DNA from 4 places in the Klebsiella sp. genome. Region 2 is predicted to be linked to each of the others. Evidence: predicted binding sites of a transcription regulator. Region 2 holds the regulator's gene; each other region holds the start of a gene.
The links. Region 2 encodes CRP, which controls carbon source genes, mostly activating them, when cyclic AMP is high. Its sites were predicted from a motif close to ATGTGANNNNNNTCACAT; they were not measured.
Positions count from the first base shown of each region.

Region 1: a site for CRP is predicted at 1,609-1,626, ahead of QVF11_RS04340 (glycoside-pentoside-hexuronide (GPH):cation symporter). Genes of this name have one in related genera too.
Region 3: a site for CRP is predicted at 3,446-3,463, ahead of QVF11_RS20245 (sugar transporter). Genes of this name have one in related genera too.
Region 4: a site for CRP is predicted at 4,152-4,169, ahead of cdd (cytidine deaminase). Genes of this name have one in related genera too.

Region 1 is NZ_JAPUEW010000011.1:1,365-9,367, forward strand. Features, by position in the region: gene aroP (aromatic amino acid transporter AroP) at 188-1,558, shown strand; gene QVF11_RS04340 (glycoside-pentoside-hexuronide (GPH):cation symporter) at 1,735-3,141, shown strand; gene QVF11_RS04345 (glycoside hydrolase family 43 protein) at 3,141-4,091, shown strand; gene ampE (beta-lactamase regulator AmpE) at 4,122-4,976, opposite strand; gene ampD (1,6-anhydro-N-acetylmuramyl-L-alanine amidase AmpD) at 4,973-5,536, opposite strand; gene nadC (carboxylating nicotinate-nucleotide diphosphorylase) at 5,740-6,633, shown strand; gene ppdD (prepilin peptidase-dependent pilin) at 6,819-7,250, shown strand; gene gspE (type II secretion system protein GspE) at 7,261-8,003, shown strand, end outside.
Region 2 is NZ_JAPUEW010000079.1:16,681-24,683, reverse strand. Features, by position in the region: gene ppiA (peptidylprolyl isomerase A) at 1-481, shown strand, start outside; gene pabA (aminodeoxychorismate synthase component 2) at 597-1,160, shown strand; gene argD (bifunctional acetylornithine/succinyldiaminopimelate transaminase) at 1,251-2,471, shown strand; gene QVF11_RS23395 (YccS/YhfK family putative transporter) at 2,461-4,539, opposite strand; gene crp (cAMP-activated global transcriptional regulator CRP) at 4,591-5,223, opposite strand; gene QVF11_RS23385 (OsmC family protein) at 5,528-5,932, shown strand; gene QVF11_RS23380 (phosphoribulokinase) at 5,988-6,857, opposite strand; gene QVF11_RS23375 (YheU family protein) at 6,894-7,112, opposite strand; gene QVF11_RS23370 (hydrolase) at 7,109-8,003, opposite strand, start outside.
Region 3 is NZ_JAPUEW010000067.1:24,769-32,771, forward strand. Features, by position in the region: gene QVF11_RS20225 (sialidase family protein) at 1-485, shown strand, start outside; gene QVF11_RS20230 (NanQ anomerase/TabA/YiaL family protein) at 482-952, shown strand; gene QVF11_RS20235 (SLC13 family permease) at 970-2,250, shown strand; gene QVF11_RS20240 (PhzF family phenazine biosynthesis protein) at 2,541-3,332, opposite strand; gene QVF11_RS20245 (sugar transporter) at 3,538-4,737, shown strand; gene QVF11_RS20250 (MarC family NAAT transporter) at 4,818-5,486, opposite strand; gene marR (multiple antibiotic resistance transcriptional regulator MarR) at 5,748-6,182, shown strand; gene marA (MDR efflux pump AcrAB transcriptional activator MarA) at 6,200-6,580, shown strand; gene marB (multiple antibiotic resistance protein MarB) at 6,611-6,829, shown strand; gene eamA (O-acetylserine/cysteine exporter) at 6,864-7,763, opposite strand; gene ydeE (efflux MFS transporter YdeE) at 7,956-8,003, shown strand, end outside.
Region 4 is NZ_JAPUEW010000005.1:4,684-12,686, reverse strand. Features, by position in the region: gene mglC (galactose/methyl galactoside ABC transporter permease MglC) at 1-308, shown strand, start outside; gene QVF11_RS00915 (CsgG/HfaB family protein) at 525-1,196, shown strand; gene QVF11_RS00910 (DUF4810 domain-containing protein) at 1,269-1,625, shown strand; gene QVF11_RS00905 (DUF799 domain-containing protein) at 1,622-2,281, shown strand; gene sanA (outer membrane permeability protein SanA) at 2,368-3,084, opposite strand; gene cdd (cytidine deaminase) at 3,209-4,093, opposite strand; gene QVF11_RS00890 (CidB/LrgB family autolysis modulator) at 4,221-4,916, opposite strand; gene QVF11_RS00885 (CidA/LrgA family protein) at 4,913-5,311, opposite strand; gene QVF11_RS00880 (LysR family transcriptional regulator) at 5,433-6,350, opposite strand; gene mhbT (3-hydroxybenzoate transporter MhbT) at 6,477-7,835, shown strand; gene gtdA (gentisate 1,2-dioxygenase) at 7,850-8,003, shown strand, end outside.

The DNA of each region.
Region 1 (8,003 bases), on a different contig from region 2:
CAGTACAGAAACGGAATTTCATAATTACACAAACACAACAATATGTGCGTCGTATCACTCAGGGTAAAACGGGCGCAGGCTCGCTGAAATTTCGCTGACTATGCTATCAGGCAGGGACAGACAGTGAAGAAGTCACCTGAAGGATGACGCGTACAAACATAATAACCATAACCACACACGAGGTTTCATGATGGAAGGTCAACAGCATGGCGATCGGCTAAAGCGCGGCCTTAAAAACCGCCATATTCAGCTTATTGCGCTGGGAGGCGCTATCGGTACCGGTTTATTTCTGGGTAGTGCATCCGTCATCCAAAACGCAGGCCCAGGTATTATTCTGGGCTACGCAATTGCCGGTTTCATCGCCTTTCTGATCATGCGTCAGTTGGGTGAGATGGTGGTAGAAGAGCCTGTAGCAGGTTCATTTAGCCATTTCGCCTACAAATACTGGGGCGGCTTCGCAGGCTTCGCTTCCGGCTGGAACTACTGGGTTCTTTACGTTCTGGTGGCCATGGCAGAGCTCACTGCCGTAGGGAAATACGTCCAGTTCTGGTGGCCTGAAATCCCGACCTGGGTTTCTGCAGCCATCTTCTTCGTTGCCATCAATGCCATCAACCTGACCAACGTCAAAGTGTTTGGCGAGATGGAGTTCTGGTTCGCAATCATCAAAGTCGTCGCCGTCGTGGCGATGATCCTGTTCGGCGGTTGGCTGCTGTTCAGCGGCAACGGCGGCCCGCAGGCCACCGTACGCAACCTGTGGGAGCAGGGTGGATTCCTGCCGCACGGCTTCACCGGGCTGGTGATGATGATGGCGATTATTATGTTCTCCTTTGGCGGTCTGGAGCTGGTCGGTATTACGGCAGCAGAAGCCGATAATCCGGAGCAAAGCATTCCTAAAGCCACCAACCAGGTTATCTACCGTATCCTGATTTTCTATGTGGGCTCGCTGGCCGTTCTGCTCTCCCTGCTGCCGTGGAGCCGCGTGACCGCTGACACCAGCCCGTTCGTCCTGATCTTCCACGAACTGGGCGATACTTTTGTGGCCAACGCGCTGAATGTCGTGGTACTGACTGCGGCGCTTTCTGTTTACAACAGCTGTGTTTACTGCAACAGCCGGATGCTGTTCGGCCTGGCACAGCAGGGGAACGCACCAAAAGCGCTAATGAACGTCGATAAACGCGGCGTACCGGTTAACACCATCCTGGTTTCCGCGGTAGTGACCGCACTGTGCGTCCTGATTAACTACTTCGCACCGGAATCCGCGTTTGGTCTGCTGATGGCGCTGGTCGTTTCTGCGCTGGTGATCAACTGGGCGATGATTAGCCTGGCACACATCAAATTCCGTCGTGCTAAGCAGCAGCAGGGGGTCGTTACTCGCTTCCCGGCGCTGTTCTACCCGCTAGGAAACTGGATCTGCCTGCTGTTTATGGTTGGGGTGCTGGTTATCATGCTGATTACCCCAGGCATGGCGATTTCCGTCTATCTGATTCCGGTATGGATTGCCGTTCTCGGCGTCGGCTATCTGTTTAAGCAAAAAACGGCCAGCGCGATAAAAGCATAATCATACATCTCAAAAATCTGTGCCCGCCGCCATTTTGCGGGCACAGAGCATTGTTATCTGCTTCACACTTTCCTCGCAACAACCTATTTGTCCATATCGTTGACCTTTTCCTGCAACGTATTTATCCATTATCCAGCTAATAATTCTCTCCATACCGCAACGGGGAGATCTCCACCATGAATGGCAATAAGCTTTCAGTTAAAGAAAAAATTGGCTACGGGATGGGCGATGCCGGATGTAACATCATCTTCGGCGCCATCATGCTGTTTGTTAACTATTTTTATACGGACATCTTCGGGCTCACACCGGCCCTGGTCGGCGTTCTGCTGCTTTCCGTACGCGTTATCGATGCCGTGACCGACCCGATTATGGGCGCAATGGCTGACCGTACTCGCAGTAAATATGGCCGTTTTCGTCCATGGCTACTGTGGATTGCCTTCCCGTACGCGCTGTTCAGCGTGCTGATGTTTACCACCCCCGAATGGACCTACAACAGCAAAGTTATCTATGCTTTCGTCACCTACTTCCTGCTCTCGCTGACCTATACCGCAATCAACATTCCTTACTGCTCATTGGGTAGCGTGATTACTAATGACCCGCAGGAACGCGTGGCCTGCCAGTCCTATCGTTTTGTCATGGTCGGTATCGCCACCCTGCTGCTCTCTCTGACGCTGCTGCCAATGGCGGATTGGTTCGGCGGCGAAGATAAAGCCAAAGGCTACCAGATGGCGATGACGGTGCTCGCCTTTATAGGTATGTGCATGTTCCTGTTTTGCTTCGCTACCGTTCGTGAACGCGTACGCCCGGCGGTGCAGACTAACGACGAACTGAAAAAAGATCTGAAAGACGTCTGGAAGAACGATCAGTGGGTACGTATCCTGCTGCTAACCCTGTGCAACGTCTGTCCGGGCTTTATCCGCATGGCCGCCACCATGTATTACGTCACCTGGGTTATGCAGCAAAGCACCCACTTCGCGACGCTGTTTATCAGCCTCGGCGTGGTGGGAATGATGATTGGCAGCATGCTGGCAAAAGTACTGACCGACCGTTGGTGCAAACTGCAGGTATTTTTCTGGACCAACATCGTTCTGGCCATTTTCTCCTGCGCGTTCTACTTCTTCGATCCCCATGCCACCATGATGATTATGGTGCTCTACTTCCTGCTGAATATTCTGCATCAAATTCCATCGCCGCTGCACTGGTCGCTGATGGCCGACGTAGACGACTACGGCGAGTGGAAAACTGGCAAACGCATTACCGGCATCAGCTTCTCCGGCAACCTGTTCTTCCTGAAGGTCGGACTGGCAATTGCCGGGGCGATGGTTGGCTTCCTGCTTTCCTGGTACGGCTACGATGCCGGAGCGAAACAGCAAAGCGCCTCGGCGATTAACGGAATCGTACTGTTATTCAGCGTCATCCCCGGCGTCGGCTATCTGATTACCGCAGGGGTCGTGCGTATGCTGAAGGTAAACCGCGAATTCATGCGTCAAATTCAGTCTGACCTGGAGAAACGCCGCATCAACTACAGCGAACTAAATGAGTTCCAGGATCACAAAACTAGTGAACACGTAAGGAAAGCTTGATGAAAAACTGGCCAAATCCGTTTATTGAACAACGCGCAGATCCGTTTATTCTGCGCCATCAGGATTGCTACTATTTTATTGCCTCGGTTCCGGAGTATGACCGACTGGAAATCCGCCGCTCTGCAACCCTTGAAGGCCTGCGCGACGCGCAGCCGGTGGTGGTCTGGCGCAAGCCGGAGAGCGGCCCAATGAGTCAGCTGATTTGGGCCCCAGAACTACATGAAATAGAAGGCAAATGGTACATCTACTTTGCCGCCAGCCACACGCACGATCTCGATGAATTGGGCATGTTCCAGCATCGCATGTTCGCTCTGGAATGCGCGGATAGCGACCCGCTAACCGGCAAATGGCAGGAAAAGGGCCAGGTAAAAACGCCGTTTGATACCTTTGCACTGGATGCCACCACCTTCCACCATCAGGGCAAGCAGTGGTACCTGTGGGCGCAAAAAGACCCGGATATTGCGGGCAACACCAACCTGTATCTGGCTGAACTTGAAAACCCGTGGACGCTAAAAGGAAAACCAGTGATGCTGAGTAAGCCGGAGTTTGACTGGGAGTGCCGCGGCTTTCTGGTCAACGAGGGTCCGGCGGCGCTGTTCCACGATGACAAACTGTTCGTCAGCTACTCCGCCAGCGCTACCGATGAAAACTATTGCATGGGCTTACTGTGGATAGATGTCAACGCCGATCCGCTCCAGCCGGAAAACTGGCATAAAGCACCGCAGCCGGTGTTCCGCACCAGCTACGAAAATCGTCAGTATGGGCCGGGACACAACAGCTTTACACAAACGCCGGAGGGAGAAGATGTGCTGGTGTACCACGCGCGCAACTACACCGAAATCGAAGGCGATCCGCTGTACGATCCGAATCGTCATACCCGTCTGAAATTGGTTCGCTGGCAAGAAAATGGGATGCCTGATTTTGGCATCCCGGCAGCAGATACATATTAAGAGCAACGCCTGCCCTTAACGGGCAGGCGGTTAAATCAACGTCCCGTAAATCGTCAGCAGCGCCATAATCACCACTACCACCAGCGACGTTTTCTTCGCCATGGAAACCGCCGCTTTCGGCGTAGCCACTTTATCGACGTGGGGCTCGCGAGCCAGCGAATACTGCGCCAGACGGGTTAATACTTGATATTGCGAAGAGTGGCGATCGCCTAGCGAAGCAAACCAGGCCGGTAAAGCTTTTTCTCCGTGCCCTACCAGAGCATAAACCACGCCAACCAGGCGTACCGGCACCCAGTCCACTACGTGCAGGATACCGTCGATTCCCGACTGTAAACGATGATGTGGCGTCTGATAACGCGCCAGCCAGGTTTGCCAGGCACGCAGCACACAATAAGCGATTAGCGTTAACGGCCCCCACGGTCCACCAACAACGAACCAAAACAGCGGGGCAAGATAATAGCGATAGTTAATCCACAACAGTGCGTTTTGCAGCTCGCTGAGATATTCACGCTGATCGCAACCCGGCGGCACGCCGTGGATAAGGGTAAGCTCACTGGCCATGGCGTCGCAGGCGCGGCTATCATCACGGGCAGCGGCTTTCAGATACGCATGGTAATGCAAGCGGACTTTCCCAGCGCCAATGCACAGCAGGCCGAGCAAAATCCAGAACACCAGCAGCGGAACGTTAAATAGCTGCCCTTGTAGCAAGCGCTGAATAATAAAGACCACCGCTACCGCTGCAGCCGTCATCAGTACGGTGCCAAAGAGTGAATAATGCTTCACCCGGCGAAACAACACTTCCAGCCGGTGATCAAGCTGCCAGTGCTCGCCCAGCTTGAACAAACGCTCGGCAATAAGCACTAACAGCGTGGTAAACAACGTCATGGCATCTCCTTATCTGACGACGAGGTTAACAAACCGCGAAATTTTGCCCAGTCAAAAGCCGGGCCGGGATCCGTTTTACGCACGGGTGCAATATCGCTGTGGCCGGTGATATGGTCTGCAATGGCCGGGTAGAGCGAAATAAGCTGCCGGGTAATAGCCACCAGTTGCTGATATTGCGCCTCGGTATAGGCCTGTGTGTCGGTCCCTTCCAGCTCAATGCCTATTGAAAAATCATTACAGCGCTCGCGTCCGTGGTAGCTGGAAACACCCGCGTGCCACGCGCGCTTATCGAAAGGCACATACTGCACGATTTCACCGTCCCGGCGAATCAGACAATGCGCCGAAACGCGAAGATGGGCTATCTCAGCAAAGAAAGGATGAGCATCGGGAGCGAGCGTACCGCTGAACAGGGCATCAATCCATGGACCACCAAATTCGCCGGGCGGCAGACTGATATTGTGCACCACCAGCAAAGAAGGCGTTTCATTATCCGGGCGGCTATCGTGGTGCGGCGAAGGAACCCGACGCGCATCTACCAGCCATCCCCCGTTCAACTGCATGTTGAGTCTCCTTTTACTAACCTATGCATTCGCGGCGCCCGGGGCCCAAAGAATGCCTGCTGTTATACGCACTATCACTCATCACAAAACTAACTTGAGACCCACGGTGAAGCCGCCAGAAGGGTGAAGTGGATGTGGTACAGAAACGTGGTTCAGGTTAGCATGTTTCACACTTCTGAATCCTATCTATCTGGAGCTTTATCATGTCGCCTCGTCGCTACAATCCCGACCGCCGCCGTGACGCGCTGCTGGAACGTGTTAATCATGATATTACTGACGCCGTCGCCCAATCCCTGCGGGAGGATCTGGGCGGTGAAGTGGATGCTAATAACGACATTAGCGCACAATTGTTGCCGCAAGACGCACGCTCGCACGCAGTGGTGATCACTCGTGAAGACGGCGTATTCTGCGGTAAACGCTGGGTAGAAGAGGTCTTTATTCAGCTCGCTGGTGATGACGTCAACCTCACCTGGCATGTTGCCGATGGCGACGCGGTTAAGGCTGATCAGCCGCTGTTTGAACTGGATGGCCCCTCCCGTGTTCTGTTAACTGGCGAGCGCACTGCGCTCAATTTCGTGCAGACATTATCCGGGGTGGCAAGCGAAGTCCACCGCTATGTCGACCTGCTTGCTGGAACCAAAACCCAACTTCTCGATACGCGTAAGACGTTGCCCGGTCTGCGCACGGCGCTGAAGTATGCAGTTCTGTGCGGAGGCGGAGCGAACCACCGTCTGGGTCTATCTGACGCCTTCCTGATCAAAGAGAACCACATTATCGCCTCTGGATCGGTACGCCAGGCGGTAGAAAAAGCGTTCTGGCTGCACCCTGATGTTCCGGTCGAAGTCGAAGTCGAAACCCTTGAAGAGCTTGAAGAAGCACTGAAAGCGGGCGCTGACATCATTATGCTCGACAACTTCACCACCGATCTGATGCGTGAAGCAGTGAAGCGCACCAATGGTCAGGCGGCGCTGGAAGTTTCCGGCAACGTTACCTTCGATACCATCCGTGAATTTGCCGAAACCGGTGTCGATTACATCTCCGTAGGTGCACTAACCAAGCACGTGCGCGCGCTCGATCTCTCAATGCGTTTCCGCTAACTGTCCTGCCCCGGTTGATATCCTGCACCGGGGCTCTTTTTTTTGCGAGCCGACTCGCACACCGATAATCCCTCACTGCAACCAGCAAAAAAAGCCTGGAACCTTGCTTCCTTAGGCGCGATCAGCGACTCGCACAGCAGATTAAAGCCCGGCAAAGTGCTCCCGAAAACAACAAGGAGCAACTTATGGATAAACAACGTGGCTTTACCCTTATTGAACTGATGGTGGTCATTGGGATCATCGCAATCCTCAGCGCTATCGGCATTCCTGCTTACCAGAACTACCTGCGAAAAGCGGCTCTCACTGACATGCTGCAAACCTTTGTACCTTTCCGCACCGCCATTGAGCTTTGCGCGCTAGAGCACGGTGGATTAACAACCTGTGATGGCGGCAGCAATGGTATCCCCTCCCCCACCACCACGCGTTACGTCTCGGCAATGAGCGTCGCCACTGGCGTTGTCACGCTCACCGGCCAGGAAAGCCTCAATGGCTTAAGCGTCACGATGACCCCTAGCTGGGATAACGCTAACGGCATCACCGGCTGGCAGCGCGTTTGCAGCATTACCGGCGACAGTGCGCTTAAGCAAGCCTGCGAAGACGTATTCCGTTTTAACTGAGGGTGAGGCAATGAAAACTGAACAATTGATACCTCTGTGCCAGCGCTACCAGGCATTACTGCTCAATAGCGATGCACACACCATTGCCATCGCCGTTGTTGATGCGCCAGCACCAGAGCTTATGGAAGCACTACGCTTCGCGACCCAGAAACGAATCGATATTGAGTGTTGGAGTCAGGACCGGATGGACAAACGACTACAGACACCAGGGATAGCGGTATCCCCAATGCATAGTGAAGCCTCGGCAAGCGTAGTTGAACAGGTTAATCACATCCTGGAACAAGCCCTACGTCAACGTGCGTCCGATATTCATATCGAACCCGGCGAAAACCACCTGAGAATTCGCCTGCGGGTAGACGGCGTGCTGCACCCGCTTTCGCCTCTGGCCCCGGAGCTTGCTGCACCGATTACGGCCCGGCTGAAAGTATTGAGTAATCTGGATATCGCCGAGCACCGTTTACCTCAGGACGGTCAATTTACACTTACGCTTGCAGATCGCCCGGTCTCTTTTCGTATCGCTACGCTTCCCTGTCGCGGCGGAGAGAAAATCGTTCTGCGTTTATTACACCAGGTCGAACAAGCTCTGGATCTCGAAGCGCTGGGGCTCTCCTCTCAACAGCTTGCTGACTTTCGCTCGGCGCTTAACCAACCGCAGGGTCTACTGTTGGTCACAGGCCCAACGGGAAGCGGAAAAACCGTCACCTTATATAGCGCGCTGCAGGCGAGAAATCGCGATGAGGTGAACATCTGTAG
Region 2 (8,003 bases):
GTTGCTGACCACCTCTGCGGGCAATATTGAGCTTGAGCTGAATAGCCAGAAGGCACCCATTTCGGTGGATAACTTCCTGAAGTACGTCAACAGTGGTTTCTATAACAACACCACCTTTCACCGCGTGATCCCGGGCTTTATGGTGCAGGGCGGCGGCTTTAACGAGCAGATGCAGCAAAAGCAGCCTAACCCGCCGATTAAAAACGAAGCCGACAACGGTCTGCGTAATACCCGTGGAACCATCGCCATGGCGCGCACTGCCGATCAGGACAGCGCGACCAGCCAGTTCTTTATCAACATTGCGGATAACGCCTTCCTCGACCACGGCCAGCGCGATTTTGGCTATGCGGTCTTCGGCAAGGTCGTGAAAGGTATGGACGTTGCGGATAAGATTTCTCAGGTACAGACCCATAACGTTGGGCCTTATCAAAATGTTCCGTCTAAACCGATTGTTATTCTGTCGGCGAAAGTGCTGCCGTAAAATATATATCCCGCGCGGGCACCAAGCCCGCGCTGCTTTCTCCCGCCAGATAAAGTAATAAGCGAAACCCGAGAATCTGCGTAGAATACCCCGGTTTGTAACTTCCGGAGCCGCCATGATCCTGCTTATCGACAACTATGATTCTTTCACCTGGAATTTGTATCAGTACTTCTGCGAGCTGGGAGCGGAAGTCCTTGTCAGGCGTAATGATGAGTTGACGTTGGAGGAGATTATCGCGCTGGCGCCGGAGAAAATCGTTATTTCGCCGGGCCCCTGTACCCCTGATGAATCAGGGATTTCGCTGGCGGTGATTCGCCACTTTTCCGGCAAGACTCCGCTCCTGGGCGTTTGCCTCGGCCATCAGGCTATCGCGCAGGTTTTCGGCGCGACCATCGTGCGGGCTGCCAAAGTGATGCATGGCAAAACGTCCCCTGTCATTCACAATGGACAAGGGGTGTTTGCTGGGTTGAATAATCCACTCATCGTTACTCGCTACCACTCCTTATTAATCGATCCCCCAACGCTAGGGGAATGCTTTGAGATCACCGCCCGCAGCGAAGAGGGCGAGATCATGGGGATTCGCCATCGCGAGTTTGATCTCGAAGGCGTGCAGTTTCACCCGGAGAGCATTCTTAGCGAGCAGGGGCATCAACTGCTGGCAAATTTCCTCCACCGTTGATTTGTAGTTGCCATTGATTGATTTTTTATGCATATTTTGTGATTAGATTATCATAATCATTGCTGCATAACGAAGAAGGATGGGCATGACATGGCAACTGAACAACCGGCAATCACCCGCGCCACATTCGATGAGGTCATTTTGCCGATTTATGCACCGGCAGAATTTATTCCGGTGAAGGGTAAGGGTAGCCGCGTATGGGATCAGCAGGGCAAAGAGTACGTTGATTTCGCAGGCGGTATTGCCGTGACCGCGCTCGGTCATTGCCATCCGGCGCTGGTGGCGGCACTGCATGAGCAGGGCGAAACCCTGTGGCATACCAGTAATGTTTTTACCAACGAACCGGCCCTGCGCCTGGGGCGTAAGCTGGTCGATGCGACTTTTGCCGATCGGGTGGTGTTTATGAACTCCGGGACAGAAGCTAACGAAACCGCGTTCAAGCTGGCACGTCATTACACCGTGACTCGCCATAGCCCGTATAAAACCAAAATCATCGCCTTCCACAATGCGTTCCATGGTCGTTCGCTGTTCACCGTCTCCGTAGGCGGTCAGCCGAAATACTCTGATGGCTTTGGCCCGAAACCGGCTGATATCGTTCACGTGCCGTTTAACGATTTGCACGCGGTGAAAGCCGTCATGGACGATCATACCTGCGCGGTAGTGGTAGAGCCGATTCAGGGCGAGGGGGGCGTGACTGCGGCGACGCCTGAATTCCTGCAAGGGTTGCGTGAACTGTGCGATCAGCACCAGGCACTGTTAGTGTTTGATGAAGTGCAGTGCGGTATGGGGCGTACGGGCTCGCTGTTCGCTTATATGCACTACGGCGTGAGGCCGGATATTCTGACCAGCGCTAAGGCGCTTGGCGGTGGCTTCCCGATTAGCGCGATGCTAACCACTCATGAAATTGCCAGCGCTTTCCACGCGGGTTCTCACGGCTCAACCTATGGAGGTAATCCGCTGGCCTGCGCGGTGGGCGGGGCGGCGTTTGATCTGATTAACACGCCAGAAGTATTGGATGGTGTGAGTGCGAAGCGTGAGCTGTTTGTTAAACATCTCCAGCAGATTGACGCGCAGTTCGATTTGTTTAGCGATATCCGCGGAATGGGGTTGCTAATCGGTGCTGAGCTTAAGCCGCAGCATCAGGGCCGGGCGCGCGACTTCCTTTATGCTGCCGCAGACGCTGGCGTGATGGTGCTCAACGCCGGGCCTGACGTCATGCGCTTTGTGCCGTCGCTGGTGATTGACGATAGCGATATTGCCGAAGGAATGGCGCGCTTTGCCCAGGCCGTTGAGCGTGTGCTTAGCGCTTAGTGGTGCGTAGCCAGATGCCATGATGCGGACGCTGACGCCATGCCACCGACGAAATGGTGTGCATGGTGTTCAGGTGACCCAGAATGCGCTGCAGATGCTGTTCCATGGTGCTGAGCGGGCCGCGAGGGACTTCCGCATCCTGGGCCTCCATAATATTCACATCCCCAGCGCTCCCCGGACCATCTGAATCCAGCCGTTGCTGACAGCGCTGTAGCGCAATCTCACAGGACTCCAGATAACGCTGAGCCAGATCCGGCGTCAGCATATTGTGCTCGCGCGCCAGGGTGGTCATCGCATTGATGTGTTCAACAATGAACTGGCTATGGGTTACCCACAGCTTCATATCCTCCAGATAGTGCGAATTAAAGCCCGGTTCCTGCATCGCCTGATTGAGTGAGTTAAACAGCGCATTGTGCGCCTGATTAACGCGCATTCGCTGATAGGCCAGCGCCGGAGCCTGATGGTCGTCGCTAAGAATGAGCCGGATCGCTTCCTGATCGGCTTCCAGCGCGTCGTGGGCATTTTTGCGTAGCAGACCGCTTTGCCACTGCGGCCATAGCCAAACCATCCCACCAAAAGCGATCAGACAGCCAATAAGCGTGTCGATTAATCTGGCGATGATAAACTGCTCACCGTTTAGCGTGAGTAATTGAAGGGTATAAACCGCCGTGACGGTAAAACCAACCATTGCCCAGCCGTAGTTCTTACGAATAATCAGGTAGCTTAGCAGCGTGATGAAGAGCATGGCGGTCAGCGTATAGCCTTCAGGCACGTGGAAGTGTAGCGTCAGCCCGGCGATAACCAGTCCGGCAATCGTTCCAGCCGCCCGGTGAACAATGCGCACTCGCGTCGCGCCGTAGCCGTTTTGCGTCACGAAAAGCACCGTCATCAGGATCCAGTAGGGTTTCGGCAGATGCAATGCGCTGCCCATCAGGCTGGCGGCGCTCAGCATTACGCTGATGCGCGCGGCGTTGCGTAACGCCGGAGATTTAAACGACAGGTAGCTTCTCAGCGCTGGCAGCAGGGGTAAACGTCGGGTTTTATCCGCCATCAAGTTACGCGTGTACAGAGGACGCTGGGTACGCAGAACCCGGGCTATACGGCTGAAGTGCCAGGCGCAGAACTGGCCGACCGGGTTATCCGGATGTTGCCAGGCAATTTTTTCCAGCGCGCCGATCTGTTTATCCATCTGAAAGCGCTGTGGGTAACGATGGTAGAGAAGATCGTCCGCCAACTCACGCAGGCGGGCGGCAACGGTTTGCGCATTCCAGCGAATCACTGCTTCTGCGTGACTGCGTTCCACCAGTTTCTGCACTTCTTCCGGCTGATGCAGGCTAACGGAGATATGCTCCTGTAAATCCAACCCCACCTGAAAAGCGCGCAACAGACGTTTGTGGTCGTTGCGTTGATTGGCCGCCAGCATATGCATCTGCTGGTAACACTGGGTAATCAGATCAACCACTTTCTGCTGGCGGTTAAGTAGCGGCGGCAGCGAGGTGGCCGGGTCCGTATGCTGGGTCAGCAGGCTGTATTTGGCCTCGCAATAGTTAGCCAGTTCGCGGTAGAGCAGGCTCAGCGACTCGCGCAGCGGTTGTTCGCGCCATAGCCAAAACCAGAACCAGTTAAAGACGCCATACCATAATGTGCCGAGCGCGTAGATTAGCAGTGGTTCCCAGATTGGCATGTTGCCCGCGAGACTTAGTGTAAAAATCGCTGCGATAAGCGAGGCGGGGAGGAGTCTTGCGTGCAGTGAACTGATTTCGGCAGTAACGCCGAGGATGAGCGCCAGGCCAGTGAGAATAAGCGGTAGAGGGATCTCGCGTTGCAGCAGGAGCTGGACAATCAGGCTACAGCCAGCAAACAGGCAGCCGCCAATAATCAGGCGTTTAAAGAAGCGCTTATGTGGTGTGTCCAGACCGGCAATGTTGCAACAGGCTGGTACCAGGGAAAAAAGTAAGCCCTGCTGTAAATGTCCGAGAATAAGTCCAACTGCGACCGGCAGACACAACACCAGCGTTTGCCGCAGTGCGTAGTTGACTTCCGGGTGGTAAATCAGCCTGCGCCACATGAGGGGGAAACAAAAACGGCGTATTGCCATGCAATACGCCGTTTTGCCGACTTAACGGGTACCGTAGACGACGATAGTTTTGCCGTGCGCGGAGATCAGGTTTTGATCTTCCAGCATTTTCAGGATACGGCCAACGGTTTCGCGGGAGCATCCAACGATCTGACCGATTTCCTGACGGGTAATTTTAATTTGCATGCCGTCCGGGTGGGTCATCGCATCAGGCTGTTTTGCCAGGTTCAGCAGCGTCTGAGCGATACGGCCGGTAACGTCAAGGAAGGCGAGGTTACCGACTTTCTCTGACGTAACCTGCAGGCGACGTGCCATTTGCGAAGAGAGACGCATCAGGATGTCCGGGTTAACCTGGATTAGCTGACGGAATTTTTTGTAGGAGATTTCGGCCACTTCACATGCGGTTTTCGCACGTACCCATGCACTACGTTCCTGACCTTCTTCAAACAGGCCTAATTCACCGATGAAATCGCCCTGGTTGAGGTAAGAGAGGATCATCTCTTTACCTTCTTCATCCTTGATGAGTACAGCCACGGAGCCTTTAACGATGTAGTACAACGTTTCTGCTTTCTCACCCTGGTGGATCAGCGTGCTTTTTGAGGGGTACTTATGAATGTGGCAATGAGACAAGAACCATTCAAGGGTAGGGTCTGTTTGCGGTTTGCCAAGCACCATGCGCGGTTATCCTCTGTTATAAGCTATCTCCGGGCGCCGACACTACACGGCATCCGGGCATGCAATCGTATTAAATCCCTATACCTGGGAATCTGGCTGAAAATTTTCTGCAGCCTGTAATGTGAACTCCTCTGCATACATGCAGTACATCAATGTATTACTGTAGCATCCCGATTGTTTTAGCATAGCTTTCGCCGCGTGTCTCCTGGTGTCTCGCTTCAGCATGACCTAGGTCGCCTTCCGTTGCGAGAATTGTTATGTGCGCGTAATCTGTCAGGAAAATTACAGCCCTGGAGTTAAATTTATGCAAGCGCGAGTGAAATGGGTTGAAGGGTTAACCTTCATTGGTGAGTCGGCTTCTGGTCACCAGATTCTGATGGACGGTAATTCCGGGGATAAAGCGCCAAGCCCGATGGAAATGGTACTGATGGCGGCGGGCGGATGCAGTGCAATTGACGTGGTTTCTATCCTGCAGAAGGGGCGCCATAACGTCACTAACTGCGAAGTTAAGCTGACTTCTGAGCGTCGCGAGGAAGCACCGCGTCTGTTTACCCATATTAATCTGCATTTTATCGTGACTGGTAAGGAGCTGAAAGATGCTGCCGTTTCTCGCGCAGTTGACCTATCGGCGGAAAAATATTGCTCGGTGGCGCTGATGCTGGAGAAAGCAGTAAACATAACTCACTCTTATGAAGTGATCGAGGGATAAGCCGAACTGCGCGAACTCGTCGCCCCGGCATGCGCTGCGCTACCGGGGTTTTTTGTTAGTTGATTTTCCTGCCTTCCATTAGCCGCTCGACCAATGGTGCCATGATAAGCTCCATGGCCAGCCCCATTTTCCCTCCCGGTACCACTAGCGTGTTCATATGCGAGATAAACGAGCCCTGAAGCATCGCCAGTAGCCAGGGGAAATCGATATTCTGTAAGTTGCGAAAATGGATAACGACAAAGCTTTCATCCAGCGATGGGATTGCTTTGGCTGCAAATGGATTGGACGTATCCACCGTAGGTACGCGCTGGAAGTTGAGGTGAGTGCGTGAAAACTGCGGGGTGATGAAGTTGATGTAATCTTCCATCGAGCGAACGACGGAATCCATCACCGCTTCACGAGAGTGGCCGCGTTCGCTGGTATCGCGGATAAGCTTCTGGATCCACTCCAGGTTAACGATCGGCACAACCCCGACCAGCAGGTCAACATGGTCAGCGACGTTGTGCTGGGGCGTGACAACTCCGCCGTGCAGGCCTTCATAAAACAGCACGTCAGTGGGTTCGGGCAGAGACTGCCAGGGAGTGAAGGTGCCAGGAACCTGATTCCACGGCACGGCTTCATCATAGGTGTGTAAATACTTGCGTGACTGACCTGTACCGTTCAGCCCGTATTCTCTGAAAGTCTGCTCCAGCAGGCCGAAATCGTTAGCCTCGGGACCGAAGTAGCTGATGTGTTTGCCCTGATCTCGCGCTTTGCGGATCGCCATGTCCATTTCCGGGCGGGTGTAGCGGTGAAAGCTATCGCCTTCCACTTCGGCGGCGTGGAGATTTAGCTGGGCGAAGATTTTGCGAAAGGCGAGGCTGGTGGTCGTGGTTCCCGCGCCGCTAGAGCCCGTGACGGCAATCACCGGATGTTTGGCAGACATAACAACTCCCAGGGTAAACGATAGTGTGATGCCGCCTTAGCCGTGAAACTGCTTGCGGGGCATAATATTGACCGTCTCGTGCAGCTCTGACCACACCAGCGCGGCTTCTCCGCTTTTCAGCTGTTGTTTGACATCGGCGACTTTATCCGCCAGAGAACGTTCATGTTCACCATAATCGGTGCCTTCGCGTAATACAAAACTTTCAATCAGGTTATCCAGCGTTTCGGGATCGAGATCCTGCCAGGGAATAATCATATTTGCCCTCCTAACCAGCGAGTTAGCCAATCCGGGATTCGCTGTTCTAACCACATTTCCGGCTTACGCAGCGTACCACCGACAAAACCAACATGGCCGCCATGTTCTGTAAGTTGATACTCGACATTTGCTGGTAGCTGTTCTTGTGGCGGGATGGAGTGGTGATCCATAAAAGGATCGTCCTTCGCATGAATAATCAGCGTTGGTTTAGTGATGTCGCTTAAGCGCGGCATCGCACTACACTGGCGATAGTAGTCTAGCGCATCGGCAAAACCGTGGATCCTGGCGGTGATGCTATCGTCAAATTCGCGGATGCGGCGCATACCTTTTAGCTGGCGTAAATCAACCGGCAAAGAGCCCGGATAAGCTTTCAGCTTACGCGCGGCATTCGCCTTCAGCAGATTGAGCAGATAACGCTGATAAACGCGGGAAAACCCCTTATCCATATGAGAACTACAGGCTTCCAGCATAAACGGCGCTGAGACGATAACGGCAGCATCGACAGGAACATCGTCACCTTCTTTCGCCAACAGGCAGCCCAGCATATTGCCCCCGAGCGAGTAACCCACCGCTGCAGTTGGCACGTCGCCGTATTCGCGCTGAAGCCAACGTAAAAACCAGGAGCCGTCTTCCGTTTCGCCTGAATGGTAGATACGGTTATTTCGGTTGGGTTCGCCGCTACAGCCGCGAAAATGCATCACCACACCCAGCCAGCCGCGCTGCATGGCCGCGTGGACGAGTCCGTGAGCATAAGGGCTGTGCAGACTGCCCTCAAGACCATGAAACACCACCAATCGCGGTTTATGACGAGCCTGAGATGGTTCTTCGCTCCACGCCAGATCGACAAAGTCGCCATCCGGTAATTCAAGGCGCTGCCAGTGTGGAGTGAAA
Region 3 (8,003 bases), on a different contig from region 2:
AGTCGGTAGATAATGGCGAAAGCTGGTCAGTACCGGAACCCACTGAACTGCCGAATAACAACTCCTCGATCCAGGTGACTACCCTTGCCAGCGGCGAACTGGCACTGGTGTTTAACCACATGAGCGCAGCCGGTGCCCTGGAACGTCGTGTGTCGCTTTACGATGAAATCGACGATGGCGATAACAGCCGCAAAGAGCCAGAAGTCATCAATGGTCGCACCGCTTTCTGGGGCGCACCGCGCGCGCCGATGACCGTAGCTATCTCTGCCGATGGCGGTAAAAGCTGGCCGTGGCAGCGTAACCTCGATGAAGGTGACGGCTACTGCATGACCAACAACTCGCTGGATAAACGTAACCGCGAGTTCTCCTACCCGAGCATTAAACAAGGCGCGGACGGTTCTCTGCACATTGCCTACACCTGGTTCCGCCAGGCGATTAAATACGTGCACGTTTCCCCGCAATGGGTGAAGGAGTCAGCCCGATGATCGTCGGAAATCTTGACACCCTGCCGCTGGCAGGGCTTCCCCCCGCGCTGTGGCAAATATTGTCGCACCCGGACGCTTCGCTACAGGCGCTAAGCGCCATGGAAGACGGACGCTGGCAACCGGAGGGTTGCGGCTGGTTTTGCAATATCGGCGAGGCGCATACCCAACCTGCCGCACAGCGCCACAGCGAATATCACCATCAATGGGCAGATATTCAGGTGATGCTGTCAGGCTGCGAGGTGATTAACGCGGGAATGCAGGCTGTCGCATGCGATGGCGATGAAGAGCGCAAACCGGATCTGTTTATCGCCCATGATTGCCAGCATCCGGTAACCATCACCCTGCACGCCGGTGATTTTGCGGTCTTCCTGCCCGGTGAACCCCATCAGGCGTTGTGCGCACCAGGCGCTCCGGCAACGGTGCGAAAAGCGGTCTTTAAGGTGCCGCGCGAGATGCTGGAAGGGTAAATAAGGAGATAAATAAAATGACAATGGAAATGATTCTGGCGCTGGGCATCCTGGTGCTGATGATAGTGCTTATCATGTCGGACAAGATGGCCTTTGGCGCACCACCGCTGCTCGCCTGTCTTTTACTGGTGGTGACCGGGCTCTCCAACGTTCAGCAAGCCTTTGCCGGTTTTGTGAACTCAAGTGTGATTATGATCGCCGGGTTTATGGTGGTAATGGCGGCGCTCCAGAAAACGCGCCTCATCGGCAACGTGAAATCCTCAATGGTGAGCCTGGTCAATAAAGGCAGCTACAAGAGCTATGCGCTGCTGCTGGTAATTGTGATGATTGGCGCAAGCCTGGCGGGTACCGGTTCAACCGGCTACTACGTGCTGATTCTGTCGCTGGTTTCAACAATCCCCTACAGTAAAAAGCTGCCGACCTCAAAGCTGATGATGCCGTTGGGTTTTGCGACCAACCATCCATTAATTCCGATTAACGTCGCACTGCTGTTTGGCGTCACCGCCACGGTGCTGCAAACCGCGGGAATCACCGAAGAGGTTTCGATGGTGAAATTCGCGCTGGTGAATCTGGTGATGTCGCTGGCGTTTCTGGCCTGGTGCCTGATCTCGTATCGTTTTTTACCCGATCACCCGATTGCCGATGCGTCTGAGGAAGCGATGTCGGTACGGGAAGAGGAAGCCGTCACCCTACCCGCGTGGAAAGAGTACTGCACCGTGGGGGCATTTGCCATCAGCGTTGTCGGTATGATGCTGATGAATCAGTTGGGTAATATCGCCTATGTGGTTCCGGGTCTTGCCGCCGCTTTTGTGATGATGATTAACGTCGTCGACTTCAAAGAGGTGTGCGATCATATGGGCGCGCCGGTTATTCTGATGATGGCGGGGGTTATCGGCGTCGCCGATGCGCTGGCCGGCACCGGCTTTACGGCGATGGTGGGTGATGCGGTAGCTGGCGTTCTCGGCGCTAACGTTTCGCCGTTCCTGTTTATTTTTATCTTTGCGCTGCTGACCAGTACATGTTCCACATTTACCGGCTCCAACATGGGTTCAGTGTATATCTTCGCGCCCATTGCTATCGCCGCCTGTACCAGCCTCGGCCTCAACCCGACCGCTGCCGCCATCGCGGTAGTCATTTCGGGCTGGAACGGCGGCTATATGCCAATTGACGGTATGCCGGCGATGATACTGGGAATGGGAAAATATAAGCTGCCGGAGTTCTGGATATTCTCCGTGCCGATGTACTTAATTCGTATTCTGGCATTGTGCATCGGCGCTATCGTGATATTTCCGATGTAATTATCAAATAAGAGCAGTTGTCGTATGACCCGCTAGTGGCTCTGGTTTTTCGTTGAGTACGCAGCACACTTTTGCCCGTACCCCCTACGGACACGGGATCGGCATAATTTTTTGCCGATCCCACATTATTTCCATTATCCGTATTCGCTTATACCCTAAATAATTCGAGGTGCAGGACAAGGCACTCGTGCCTTGAACAGCGCTTGCGACGGCCCGTCAGGGCCAGGCACATGGATGTGCCGAGTAATCCGCAGCCAACACATCTGCAGCTTGAAGTATGACGGATATATTTAGCGCAGCGCTATCGTACCGATTAAATAGGTTGTCGCCTGGCCGCCAATCAGCACCCGGTCGCCCTGCCACTGGCAGCGTAGATCGCCACCGCGAGCGGATACTTGCCGCGCCTGCATCTCCGTTTTACCGAGCTTCTCGCCCCAATACGGGATCAACATGCTATGGGTCGAGCCGGTCACCGGGTCTTCCCACAGCGACTCTCCCGGGCAAAAGAAACGGCTGACAAAATCATACTCATCATCTGCTGCGCTAATACAAATCATTTTCCCCAGGCGCTGAAGCTGGTGCATATCCGGCTGTACCGCTTCTACCTGCTGACGATCGCGTAAGATCACCAGGTAATCGCGAGCCACGCGTACTTCCTGCACTTCGCTTAGCCCCAGACCGGCAAGCAGGTCCGCTGGTGGCTGTTCGACGACCGTCGTCGCCCATGCCGGAAAATCCAGCGTCAGCCAGTCGCCGCTGCGCGTCACGCGGAGCTCGCCAACAAAACGGGTACTAAAGACAATCGTTGATGACGGATGGTCGAGGTACTCAAAGATGACGTGCGAAGCCGCCAGCGTCGCGTGACCGCAAAGGTTGATTTCATACTGGGTGGTAAACCAACGCAGCTCATATCCTTCATCAGTACGGACAAAAAACGCGGTTTCCGACTGATTGTGCTGCTGCGCCATTTTCAACAACGTTTCGTCCGGCAACCATTCGGTGAGCGGGCAAACTGCCGCCGCATTGCCGCCAAAGTTATGGTCACTGAACGCATCGACCAGATAAAAGTTAATTTCCTGCATTATTCTGCCCTTTCATTTTTTTTACTTATCGATAACATGACATAAATGCAGTAAATGCACACGTTCTATAGAGAAATTAATCTGTTAGCGCCTTTTACCCGACCAAAACAAAAATGAGACGCACGTCACAAAATGATTGTATTTTCAGCAGCAATCGTTTTAAGATCGTGCCACTTCTTTCCTCTTAGTAACCAGCCCTGAACTTATGATTACAGACACGGTTTCACGCAAGGTCGCGTGGCTTCGCGTAGTCACGCTTGCGATTGCGGCATTTATCTTTAATACCACCGAATTTGCGCCCGTGGGCCTGCTGTCGGATATCGCCGACAGTTTTGGCATGGAAACGGCACAGGTTGGGATCATGCTGACCATCTACGCCTGGGTCGTCGGCCTGATGTCGCTGCCCTTTATGCTGTTGACCAGCAAGATGGAGCGCCGTCGTCTGCTGGTTGGCCTGTTTATTCTGTTTATTGCCAGCCACGTGCTGTCGTTTCTGGCATGGAACTTTAACGTTCTGGTCATCAGCCGTATCGGCATCGCATTCGCCCATGCAGTGTTCTGGTCAATCACCTCGGCGCTGGCTATTCGTATGGCTCCCGCAGGCAAACGCGCTCAGGCTTTGAGCCTGATTGCCACTGGTACCGCGCTGGCGATGGTCTTTGGTATCCCGATTGGGCGCATCGTCGGGCAATACTTTGGCTGGCGTACTACCTTCCTGGTCATTGGTGTGGGCGCGCTGATAACCATGGCTTGCCTGATTAAACTGCTGCCAAAACTGCCGAGCGAGCATTCTGGTTCGTTAAAAAGCCTGCCGGTATTGTTCCGTCGCCCGGCGCTGCTCAGCATTTATTTACTGACGGTGATTGTGGTGACCGCGCACTACACCGCCTACAGCTATATTGAACCGTTTATTCAGACGGTCGCCGGTTTAAGCGGTAACTTTGCCACCGTGCTGCTGCTGACCCTGGGCGGCGCGGGCATTGTCGGCAGTATCCTGTTTGGTAAGCTCGGCAACCGCCATGCATCCGGCTTGATTAACGCCGCAATTGGCCTGCTGCTGGCGTGTCTGCTCCTGCTGTTGCCCGCATCGCATAACGCCAATCACCTGATGCTGCTCAGCGTCTTCTGGGGCGTGGCAATCATGATTATCGGCCTTGGAATGCAGGTGAAAGTGCTGGCGCTGGCACCGGATGCCACCGACGTGGCAATGTCGCTGTTCTCGGGGATCTTTAATATCGGGATCGGCGCGGGCGCGCTGGTCGGCAGCCAGGTCAGTACCCATCTGTCGATGGCGTCGATTGGTTACGTCGGCGCTATCCCAGCCCTCGTGGCGCTGGTGTGGGCGGTGATGATTTTCCGCCGCTGGCCGGTCTCACTGGAAGATCAGCAGCCACATCACTCCTGATAGCGCAGATTAAAAAAAGCCTGCCGATTGGAAGATCGGCAGGCTTTTTTATGTTTCCATTCTGTCCATGCAAAAAACAATCAGGCGTGATAAGTGGAGACAATCTCCAGCACACCATTGATAATAAACTGCACGCCCATACAGACCAACAGGAAGCCCATCAGGCGGGAGATAGCCTCGATGCCGCCCTTACCCACCAGACGCATAATCGCCCCGGAGCTGCGCAGGCAGCCCCACAGGATGAGTCCGACCAGCGCAAACGTCACCGGCGGAGCCACCATCACCACCCAATCAGGAAAGTTAGCGCCGTGCTTTACCGTCGACGCAGAGCTGATAATCATCGCAATGGTCCCCGGACCTGCGGTACTTGGCATCGCCAGCGGGACAAAAGCAATATTGGCCGTCGGTTCGTCTTCCAGCTCTTCTGATTTCAGTTTGGCTTCCATCGAATGATGCGCTTTCTGCTGCGGGAACAGCATGCGGAAACCGATAAAGGCGACGATCAGCCCCCCGGCAATACGCAGCCCAGGAATCGATATACCGAAGGTGTTCATCACCACCTGTCCGGCATACCATGCAACCATCAGAATAGCGAACACGTAGACTGAAGCCATCAGCGATTGACGGTTACGCTCGGCATTGTTCATATTCCCGGCAAGGCCAAGGAATAGCGCCACGGTGGTCAGCGGGTTTGCCAGCGGAAGGATCACGACCAGCCCCAGGCCTATCGCTTTAAAGAGATCCATCATAGAAAATTAAGGTCCTGTAAGTGTTGGATTATCAAAAAATGACGCGCTCTGAGTATATCGTTTGCCGTCAGGTTGTTGCCAGTTTCCAGCAGAACGCATTCGTCATTCAGTAAAATCATAAGACAGCAATGTGAAATAGAGTGACCTGAGTCACAACGATTCGTTTTAGCAAATCGTGGCATCGGCCAATCAATCAGTTTGACTTATATTTGCCTAGGCAATAATATCCCCAGCAACTAAATCATTGCCTGGGCAACCATTGTGAAAAGTACGAGCGACCTGTTTAACGAAATGATCCCTCTTGGCCGCTTGATCCAAATGGTTAACCAGCAGAAAGATCGCCTGCTCAACGACTACCTCTCACCGATGGATATTACGTCCACCCAGTTTCGGGTGCTCTGTTCCATTCGTTGCGAAGTGTGTATTACCCCCGTTGAGCTGAAAACCGTGCTCTCGGTCGACCCAGGCGCAATGACGCGCATGCTCGACCGTCTGGTCTGTAAAGGCTGGATTGAACGGTTACCCAACCCCACTGACAAACGCGGCGTACTGGTGCAGCTAACAGCAGACGGCGCAGCCCTTTGTGAGCATTGTCATCAGGTTGTGGGTCAGAAATTGCACCAGGAACTAACAAAAAATCTGTCGGCGGATGAAGTGGTCACTCTTGAGTATTTGCTCAAAAAAGTTCTGCCGTAATAAGAAGAGGTAAGATGATGTCCAGACGCAATAACGACGCCATCACTATCCATAGTATTTTGTCGTGGATTGAGGATAACCTGGAATCGCCCCTGTCGCTGGAGAAGGTTTCAGAGCGCTCAGGTTACTCCAAGTGGCACCTGCAAAGAATGTTTAAGAAAGAGACTGGTCACTCGCTGGGCCAGTATATTCGCAGCCGTAAGCTGACTGAAATTGCGCAGAAGCTCAAGCAAAGCAACGAGCCGATTCTATATCTGGCCGAGCGTTATGGCTTTGAATCGCAGCAAACGCTGACGCGGACTTTCAAAAACTATTTCGATGTGCCGCCGCACCAGTATCGCATTACCAACGTACCGGGCGAGTCACGCTACCTGCTCCCACTAAATAACTGTTGTTAACCGCCTGCAAAAAGACGTATTGAGGAAATCATGAAATTATTCGCTTCCGCCGCCATCGTGCTATTGGCACTGGTCTCCAGCCAGAGTTTCGCGGAGCAAACCACCACTCCGGTTCGTCACAACAATCGGGATGCGATGATTATTCCTTCCGAACATAATGATTCGCCGTTTGATTTCAATCACATGGCTTCTGGCAGTGATAAATCAGATGAATTAGGCGTGCCGTATTACAACCAGCAAGGCCTGTAAAATCCCTTTTAGCCCCGGCAACGGGGCTTTTTTTTTATCCTCGCGCCATGCCCGGACGCACGATCCGCAGGCCAAATACGTTGATATACAGCCCGGCCATAATTAGCACCGCACCCAGCAGTTGCAGGTGGTTTAGCGTTTCGCCAAGCAGCAGCGCGGCGCTGGCCATCCCGATCACTGGCACCAGCAGCGACAGCGGCGCCACGCGCCAGGTTTCATAGCGTCCGAGTAGCGAACCCCAGACCCCATAGCCAACAATGGTGGCGATAAACGCCAGATACAGCAGCGATAGGATCGTCAGCAGATCGATGTGCAGCAGACTTGCCGCCATCACCTGAGGGCCGTCGAGGAGCCACGATGCCAGCATAAACGGCAGCACCGGGATCAGCGCGCTCCACACCACCAGCGACATAATCGGCGGTCTGCTCTCGTGCGACATGATTTTCTTGTTGAAAATATTGCCGCAGGCCCAGCTCAGCGCCGCCGCCAGCGTCAGCATAAAACCCACCAACGGCACATGCTGGCCGCCAAGACTGGCTTCCACCAGCACCAGCACACCAAAAATCGCCAGTGCGATCCCCGCTACCTGTTTGCCCTGCAACCGTTCACCGAAGACAAATGCCCCGAGAATAATGGTGAAGAAAGCCTGAGCTTGCAGCACCAGCGATGCCAGCCCGGCAGGCATGCCGAGATTAATAGCGCAAAACAGGAAGGCAAACTGACCGAAGCTTATCGTCAGGCCATAGCCCAGCAGCAGGCGCAGCGGAATTTTCGGCCGGGCGACAAACAGCAAGGCAGGGAACGCCACCAATAAAAAACGCAGTCCGGCCAGCATCAGCGGCGGCATGTTATGCAGCCCCATCTTAATCACCACGAAATTCAGCCCCCATACCACGACCACCAGCAATGCCAGCAGCCCGTCTTTACGCGTCATACCCTGCCTCGGTTGTTATTGGAATTTTGTGAACAAAATCAACATACCGAATAATTCACCCGACGCATAGATCATTATTTTCGGTAGGGCATTTGTCTTCTTTTCATCACCGATGGGAACTATACAAGCCTCAGTTAGCGTGCTATTTGTGATCGGGACAACAAAAATAACATCACATCAGGCAAGGAAAAAATGATACCGACACTCAGGCGCTCAACTGCGGCGCTGCTGGCTTCGTCG
Region 4 (8,003 bases), on a different contig from region 2:
ATGCTCTGTCCGGTGTGTTCTACGCATTCGGCGGATTACTGGAGGCTGGACGCATCGGCTCGGCGACCAACAACCTCGGCTTTATGTACGAACTGGACGCGATTGCGGCCTGCGTGGTGGGCGGTGTTTCGTTCAGCGGCGGTGTCGGCACCGTATTCGGCGTGGTGACCGGGGTTATCATCTTCACCGTCATCAACTACGGTCTGACCTATATCGGCGTCAACCCATACTGGCAGTACATTATTAAAGGGGCGATTATTATCTTCGCAGTGGCGCTGGATTCACTGAAGTACGCGCGGAAGAAATAAGTTCGTGGCCTGATGAAAGCTGCCTTTGGGCAGCTTTTTTACTTTTCGCGGGTCTGGACCACGAAAGATGATATTGTTTTGAAAGTAGCTATTGGTTTTTTTATCTCAGAAATGCATTAATATTTTGTCAAAATGTAAACATATGTTTATATATTTTTCCTCAGGCTAGGGATATTATGCTCGGATGTTTTATTGATGATGGAAAGGATCTCATAAATGTTAAAGAAAGTGATAGCCGCAGTAGGCTTGGGAAGCCTCATATTATTAAGCGGTTGTGCGAAAGAATCATCCCGCTCTCTTGAAGTCGCTAAAGTTGCTACCTGGAATACCCCCTACCATGGCGCTCGCAGCCCAATTTCTGTCGGTAAATTTGATAACCGTTCCAACTATATGAACGGTATATTCTCCGATGGGGTTGACCGTTTGGGCAATCAGTCAAAAACTATTCTCATAACACATTTGCAACAAACCGGCCGGTTCAATGTTCTGGACCGTAGCAACATGGCCGAGTTACAGAATGAAGCCAGTATCAAGGGAACCAGCCAGACGCTGAAAGGCGCTGACTATGTGGTTACCGGCGATGTTACTGAGTTTGGGCGAAAAGAAGTCGGCGATCATCAGCTGTTTGGTATTCTGGGAAGAGGAAAGAGCCAAATCGCTTATGCCAAAGTGAACCTGAATATTGTGAATGTTCAGACTTCCGAAGTTGTTTTTTCATCCCAGGGGGCAGGGGAGTTTGAGCTTTCTAACCGTGAAGTGATTGGATTTGGCGGTACTGCGAGCTATGACTCGACCCTCAATGGAAAAGTGTTGGATCTCGCGATTCGCGAAGCCGTGAATAACCTGGTTGCGGGTATTGAAAGCGGTGCGTGGACGCCGGCAAAATAACGGCTCTGATTGCGATATTTCCCGTTTTTACACGGTGAGATATCGCTGTAAGCAATAATATGGATGTTAAAAATGAATATGATTCGCTCTGTTTTTATATTGCTTGTAGTAACCATATTGAATGGCTGCGCCAGCGGACCAAAGCCACTCTATAGCTGGAATGAATACCAACCTGTGGTTTATGAATATTACGCTCTGGATATGGGACCACAAGAGCAAATTGAGATATTAAAAAAAGACATTGAGAAAGCGCGCGCGAAGGCCCTTCCTGTACCTCCAGGGCTACATGCTCATCTTGGGATGTTATATATCAATACAGGCCATCCGGAACTGGCGAAGACAGAATTTGAACAGGAGAAACGGCTGTTTCCTGAATCCACCCAGTTTATGGATTTTCTGTTGAAGAAAATGCAGGGAGGCAAAGTATGAAAAAATTATATGTTTTGTGCGCAGGTCTATTGTTGTCCCTGTTGCTGAGCGGCTGTGCACCTAAAAAATCCTATGACTACACGGCATTCAGGCAAAGTAAGCCGAAGAGTATTCTGGTGCTGTTGCCGAAAAACGAATCACCAGACGTCAAAGCAGGCTATGGCGTGCTTTCTCAGGTTACGTTGCCGCTTGCTGAGTCTGGATATTATGTTTTTCCTGTTGCTGTGGTAGAGAACACCTTTAAACAAAACGGGGTTGTAAATGGCGAGGAAATGCATAGTGTCAGCCACCAAAAGCTTAGAGAGATATTTGGTGCCGATGCGGTGCTTTATCTTAAGGTAACGGAATATGGAACTTCGTACCAGGTTATCAATAGTGATACGCGAGTCTCCGTTTCTGGAGAGCTTGTGGATCTTCGTACCGGAAAATTGCTATGGAATGGTAGTGCGGTGGCTTCTAGCACCGAAAATGATGGCAGCGGAGGTTCGATTTTAGGCCTGCTTATTCAGGCAGCGGTTGACCAGATAGTGAATACAATGACTGACAGAAGCTATAAGATTGCAAGCATTGCTGACACGCGCCTACTCACCCCACGGGCACCAGATGGTATCCTGTACGGTCCTCGCTCGCCAAAATACGGTAAAGATTTGCAATAGAGGCTTTCTATAAATGACCGATGTGCTTTTCAGCATCGGTCATTGTTATTGCTTATTGAGAGTCGATATTTCATCGGATAGCAACATCACTTCTCTTTTTTCTGCAATTCCAGCAGCTGCTGCGGCGTGACCGCCGGATACGACTGAACGCCATCCGGGACTTCTTGCTGGGCGGGGATAGGGATCAGCGGGCCTAAAAAGCGCGGTTCGCGTTTAAAAAGATAGAGGTCCGCCAGCGCGCCGAAGCGAGCGCCGAACTCGCGCAGTCGCACGCTCCACATATCTTTCGGTGACGGCACCGCATAGCACTGCGCCTGAATCCCCATATGCAGGGCGATAAACAGCGCCCGCTCGCAGTGGAAACGCTGGGTAATAATAATAAAGTCGTTAGTGTCGAACACCTTACGGGTGCGCACAATCGAATCGAGCGTGCGGAAACCGGCGTAATCCAGCACGATATCCGCCGGATCGACGCCTGCTTTAATCAAATCGCGGCGCATGGTCATCGGCTCGTTATAGCTCTGCAACGCATTATCGCCGCTCAGCAGCAGATAGTTCACCTTGCCGCTGTTGTAGGCGTTCAGCGCGCCCTGAATCCGGTAGCGATAATATTGATTGATGACGCCGGTGCGGTAGTACTTGGCGGTGCCCAACACTACGCCAACCTGGCGATAGGGCAGGTCTTGTAGCTCATCGTAGATATAGGGAGATGTCTTCCAGCTCATCCAGCGGTCGAGGCCCAGCACGGTTAACAGCAGCAAGCCGAACAGGACTAACAGGCTGTATAACACACGCTTTAACATGGACTTGGCTCAATAGTGAACGAGGGAGCCTTCAGGCTACTTTACCCGCCGGGCAAGCGCAAGAAACCGTCGTTTAATTGCGGGGATTTTCAACAATGCGGGCCGTTTGGCCCGCAGTCTGTGATTAGCCTAACAGTACGCGATCGATATTATGGCAGCCCAGCGCTTTCAGCGTCGCTACGGTCGCATCCCATTGAATCAGTGTCGCGTCGGCCTTCTCGGCGAGAATAGCGCGCTGGATATCCGGGTAATCGTAGCCGTTGAGGCTCAGCAGATTGAGTGCGCCCTGTAACGGCGGCAGAGTCGGGTTAAAGGCCGCATTTTCGGCATAACTGCCGGTGAAAATAGTCCCGTCTTTCAACTCCAGCGCCACGCCGGATGGGGCCTTGCTGTAAGGCATATGGCAGCGGTTAGCCGCCTGAATCGCCGCCTGAGTCAGCGCGTCGCCGCTGAGCGGGAAGCCGTGATCTTGCTCATCCATCAACAGGGTTTTGATTTCCAGATCTTTCGGTCCGAAAGCGTCTGGCAGATAGTGCTGGAGCGAATGCGCCTCGCGACCCGGCAAATGAATACGCAGCGCCAGTCCGCTGTTTAGTTCGTTCATAAACTGACGGCAGTGACCGCAAGGGGTGTAGTTGACGGTAATCGCTTGCAGAGACTTTTCACCGCGCAGCCAGGCATGGCTAATGGCGCTCTGCTCGGCATGCACGGTCTGCTGCATGGTGGCACCGAGAAACTCCATGTTACCGCCGAAATACCAGGTTCCACTGACGCCTCGAGCCACCGCACCAACGTTAAAGTGAGAAAGGTCAGCGCGGGCGCAGGCCGCCGCCAACGGTAGCAGAGCAAAGGCCAGCGCGTCTTCATCCAGACCCGTTGCGCTTTGCAACGCTGCAACTTGCCCGGCGTTGAGCATCGCTGGAAAATGCGGGTCGGCCAGCATCGGGGCGATGGCCGCTTGCAGATCCGCCGCCAGTTGGGGAAGAACAGCTTGAAAACGTGGGTGCATAGCGTTGCCTCATAACAATGTAATGGAAATCTAGTGTACGGGTGGTTACAACCTGTATATGTGATAAACATCTCATTGTTTGTGCAACTTATTCATGTTGCATTGTAAAATGCGATTTGAATCACAACTATCCGACTATCGCCAAAATTATCGGAAACAAAAACGGTGCAATCAGCGAGGTGATAATCCCGCAAAGTACCAGCGCCAGCGAGCTGAACGCCCCTTCCTGATAGTCGAGCTCTGCACAGCGAGCGGTCCCTAATGCGTGGGATGCGGTACCCATCGACAGCCCGCGGGAGGCTTTGGTGTGGATACGCATCAGGTTCAGTAGGGTATGACCGAACACCGCCCCGAGAATACCGACGAAAATAACGCACACGGCGCTGATCGCCGGAATACCGCCAATGCTGCTGCTCACCGCCATGGCAATCGGCGTGGTGACCGATTTTGGCAAAATAGAAGCGGCAATCTGCGGAGTCGCACCCATCAGCAATGCAACGGTGGTGCCGGTGACCATCGCCACCACGCTACCAATAAAGCAGATGGTAATGATGGACTTCCAGCGGGCGCGGATCTGGTGCAGTTGCTCATACAAAGGAAAGGCGAGTGCAACTACCGCCGGTTGCAGCAGGTCGTTAAGAATTTTGCTGCCGAGGAAATAGCGCTCGTAGGAGATACCGGTTATCAGCAGAAAAGGAATCAGTACTACCATCGCCACCAGCAGCGGGTTGAGCAGCGGAAATTTAAACCGCGCCGCCAGCTTGCGGGCGAGGAAAAAGACCGCTAGCGTGAGCGGCAACGACCACCAGATTTCATGGATCATTTATCACGTCCTTTTTGCCCGACCACTTTGCGCTCTCCGTGAACCAGGTGCGAGCTCCAGCTGACCACCAAAAAGACCACCAGCGTGCTTATTGCACAGGAGACCACTACCGGGCCGAACTGCGCGCGTAGTAAATCCCAATATTGCATAACGCCTACGCCGATGGGCACAAACAGCAATGCCATATAGCGGATCAGAACATTGCAGCCGGGGTTAACCCACTGCGCGGGCATGATTTGCAACGCCAGTAAAAAGAACAAAATCAACATGCCAATAATGCTGCCAGGGATCGTTATCGGCAGAAGGGAGGAGATAAAAATACCGGCATATAAACAAGCATATATCAGCACGAAAGCGCGCAGATACTGCCAGACAATAATCAGTGATTGACTCATGGTAATAACCCTTGATGAACCATATTCATCATACAATTAAACCCAAAAATGTGCTACCGATCACATCATGAATTCTACGCATACCTGCGATAGAGATCTGGAACACTTGATCATACTGATTTCAGGGCGACGGCTGCAGGGATAGATAATGAAGAAAGCGGTTAAGTGCAAGTGATGGCGCTTCACTTTTTCGCCAGAACACGCCAACGCTACCTTTTTGTTCAATGCGCGGCAAATTAAGAATCACCAACTGGTGCTGCGCGGCGTAGCGCTGGGCCAGGCGCAATGAAAGAATCGATACCATATCGCTGCTTTGTAGCAGGTTGCTGGTGACGTTCATCGATGCTGATTCGATAGTGTTTTCCGGCAGCATTACGCCATTATCCACCAGCGCATTATCAATGCTCAGGCGAATCGGCGTACCGGTTGGCCAGACAATCCAGCGCCAGTGGGCGAGGTCGGCCCAGCTTAAGCGCAGTTTTTCTGCCAGCGGGTGGTCGGGACGGGCGACGAAGCACACCGGCTCGGTGTAGAGCACCCGGTAGCTCAGCGGCAGTTCCAGCGCTCGCCCGCCGACCCGGCCCACCACAACATCGACCACGCCGGCGAGCAGATCGTTGAGCAGCGGCGTCATCACTTTCTCTTCGATATTAAGATGTAGAGTCGGCATCTCTTTGAGCAGTTCGAGGATTGCCTGCGAGACGCAGTCGGTCGCCACCGGCGAACAGCCGATCATCAGGCTGCCAACCTGTCCACCCTGTTTAAAACGCTCAATTTCATACTGCGACCGCGACATATCGTTAATTAACCGCTGAGCATGCTGAAGTAATAGTTTTCCGCCTTCCGTCGTGCGCAGGCCCTTGCTATGTCGTTCAAACAGAGTGATGCCAACTTCGTCTTCAAACTGGCTTAGCCATTTGGAAAGGGCGGGCTGAGTGATGTTCATCATTTTAGCCACTTGCGTGAGGTTGCCCTGCTCCCCCAGCGCGACCAGCATCTGTAGATGGTGCCGCTTCAATTTCTGCGTCCAGTCTGCCATTGGCGATAACCTCCAGGTTATGTCTATGCCCGAAATACCATTGTACATTTCATTGCTTGAGTTACAAAATCGCAACATAAAAGAAATAAATACAACATCTACCCCTACCTGCACTGAGGCATAACGATGACTCAACGACTTGAATTGCAAACGCTATTGAATGCCGTACCGGTCGGAGCCCGCCAATGGCGCGTGATTATCTGCTGTTTTCTGGTGGTCATGCTGGACGGCTTCGATACCGCGGCCATTGGTTTTATCGCACCGGATATCCGCAGCCACTGGCAGTTAACTGCGGGTGACCTCGCCCCGTTATTTGGCGCAGGATTATTGGGTTTAACCGCCGGGGCGCTGCTTTGCGGCCCGCTTTCTGACCGCTTTGGCCGCAAACGGGTGATTGAGTTTTGCGTGGCCTTGTTCGGTTTGTTTAGCCTGCTTTCTGCTTTTTCCCCTGACCTTGAGACGCTGGTTATCCTGCGCTTCCTGACAGGACTGGGCTTAGGCGGCGCGATGCCTAATACCATCACCATGACCTCAGAATACTTGCCTGCCCGGCGGCGCGGGGCGCTGGTGACCCTGATGTTTTGCGGCTTCACCCTTGGCTCGGCGCTTGGCGGCGTGGTCAGCGCCCAACTGGTGCCGCTGATTGGCTGGCACGGTATTCTGGTGCTGGGCGGTGTTCTCCCGCTGATGCTGGCGGTGGCGCTGGTGCCGCTGCTTCCTGAATCACCGCGCTGGCAAATTCGCCGTCAGCTGCCGCAAGCGGTTATCGCCAGAACCGTTGGCGCGATAACCGGCGAGCGCTACAACGACGCCCATTTCTGGCTTGATGAGCCTGCCGCTGGTGCGAAAGGCAGCATTCGCCAGCTGTTTGCCGGGCGTCAGTTACCCATCACCTTAATGTTATGGGTCGTGTTCTTTATGAGCCTGCTGATTATCTATCTGCTCTCCAGCTGGATGCCGACGCTGCTTAATCATCGCGGGATTGATTTACAACATGCCTCGTGGGTCACCGCTGCCTTCCAGATTGGCGGTACCTTTGGCGCGCTGCTGCTCGGCGTGCTGATGGATCGCTTCAATCCTTATCGGGTGCTGGCGCTGAGCTACGGTCTGGGGGCGGTCTGTATCGTCATGATTGGCCTGAGCGAGAACGGCTTGTGGCTGATGGCGCTGGCGATTTTCGGCACCGGCATTGGTATCAGCGGCTCTCAGGTGGGTCTTAATGCGCTAACCGCAACGTTGTACCCCACGCAAAGCCGCGCCACCGGCGTGAGCTGGTCCAACGCCGTTGGTCGCTGCGGAGCCATCGTTGGCTCACTCTCCGGCGGCGTGATGATGGCGATGAATTTCTCTTTCGACACCCTGTTTTTTGTTATCGCAGTACCGGCCGTTGTTAGCGCCGTGATGCTTATTCTGCTGACGCTTGCCGTCCGCAACCCGACATCTGTACCTGCCGCGCTGCCTTCTGCAGGCATCGTGAATAAATAATAAGGAGAACGCTCATGTCCCGATCCACCACGGAAGCACACAACGGCCGTCAGCAGTTTTACCAGCATATTTCCGGACAAAACCTGACGCCGCTTTGGGAATCGCTGCACCACCTGGTGCCGAAAACGCCAAACGCCACCTGTGCGCCAGCTTACTGGAATTATCAGG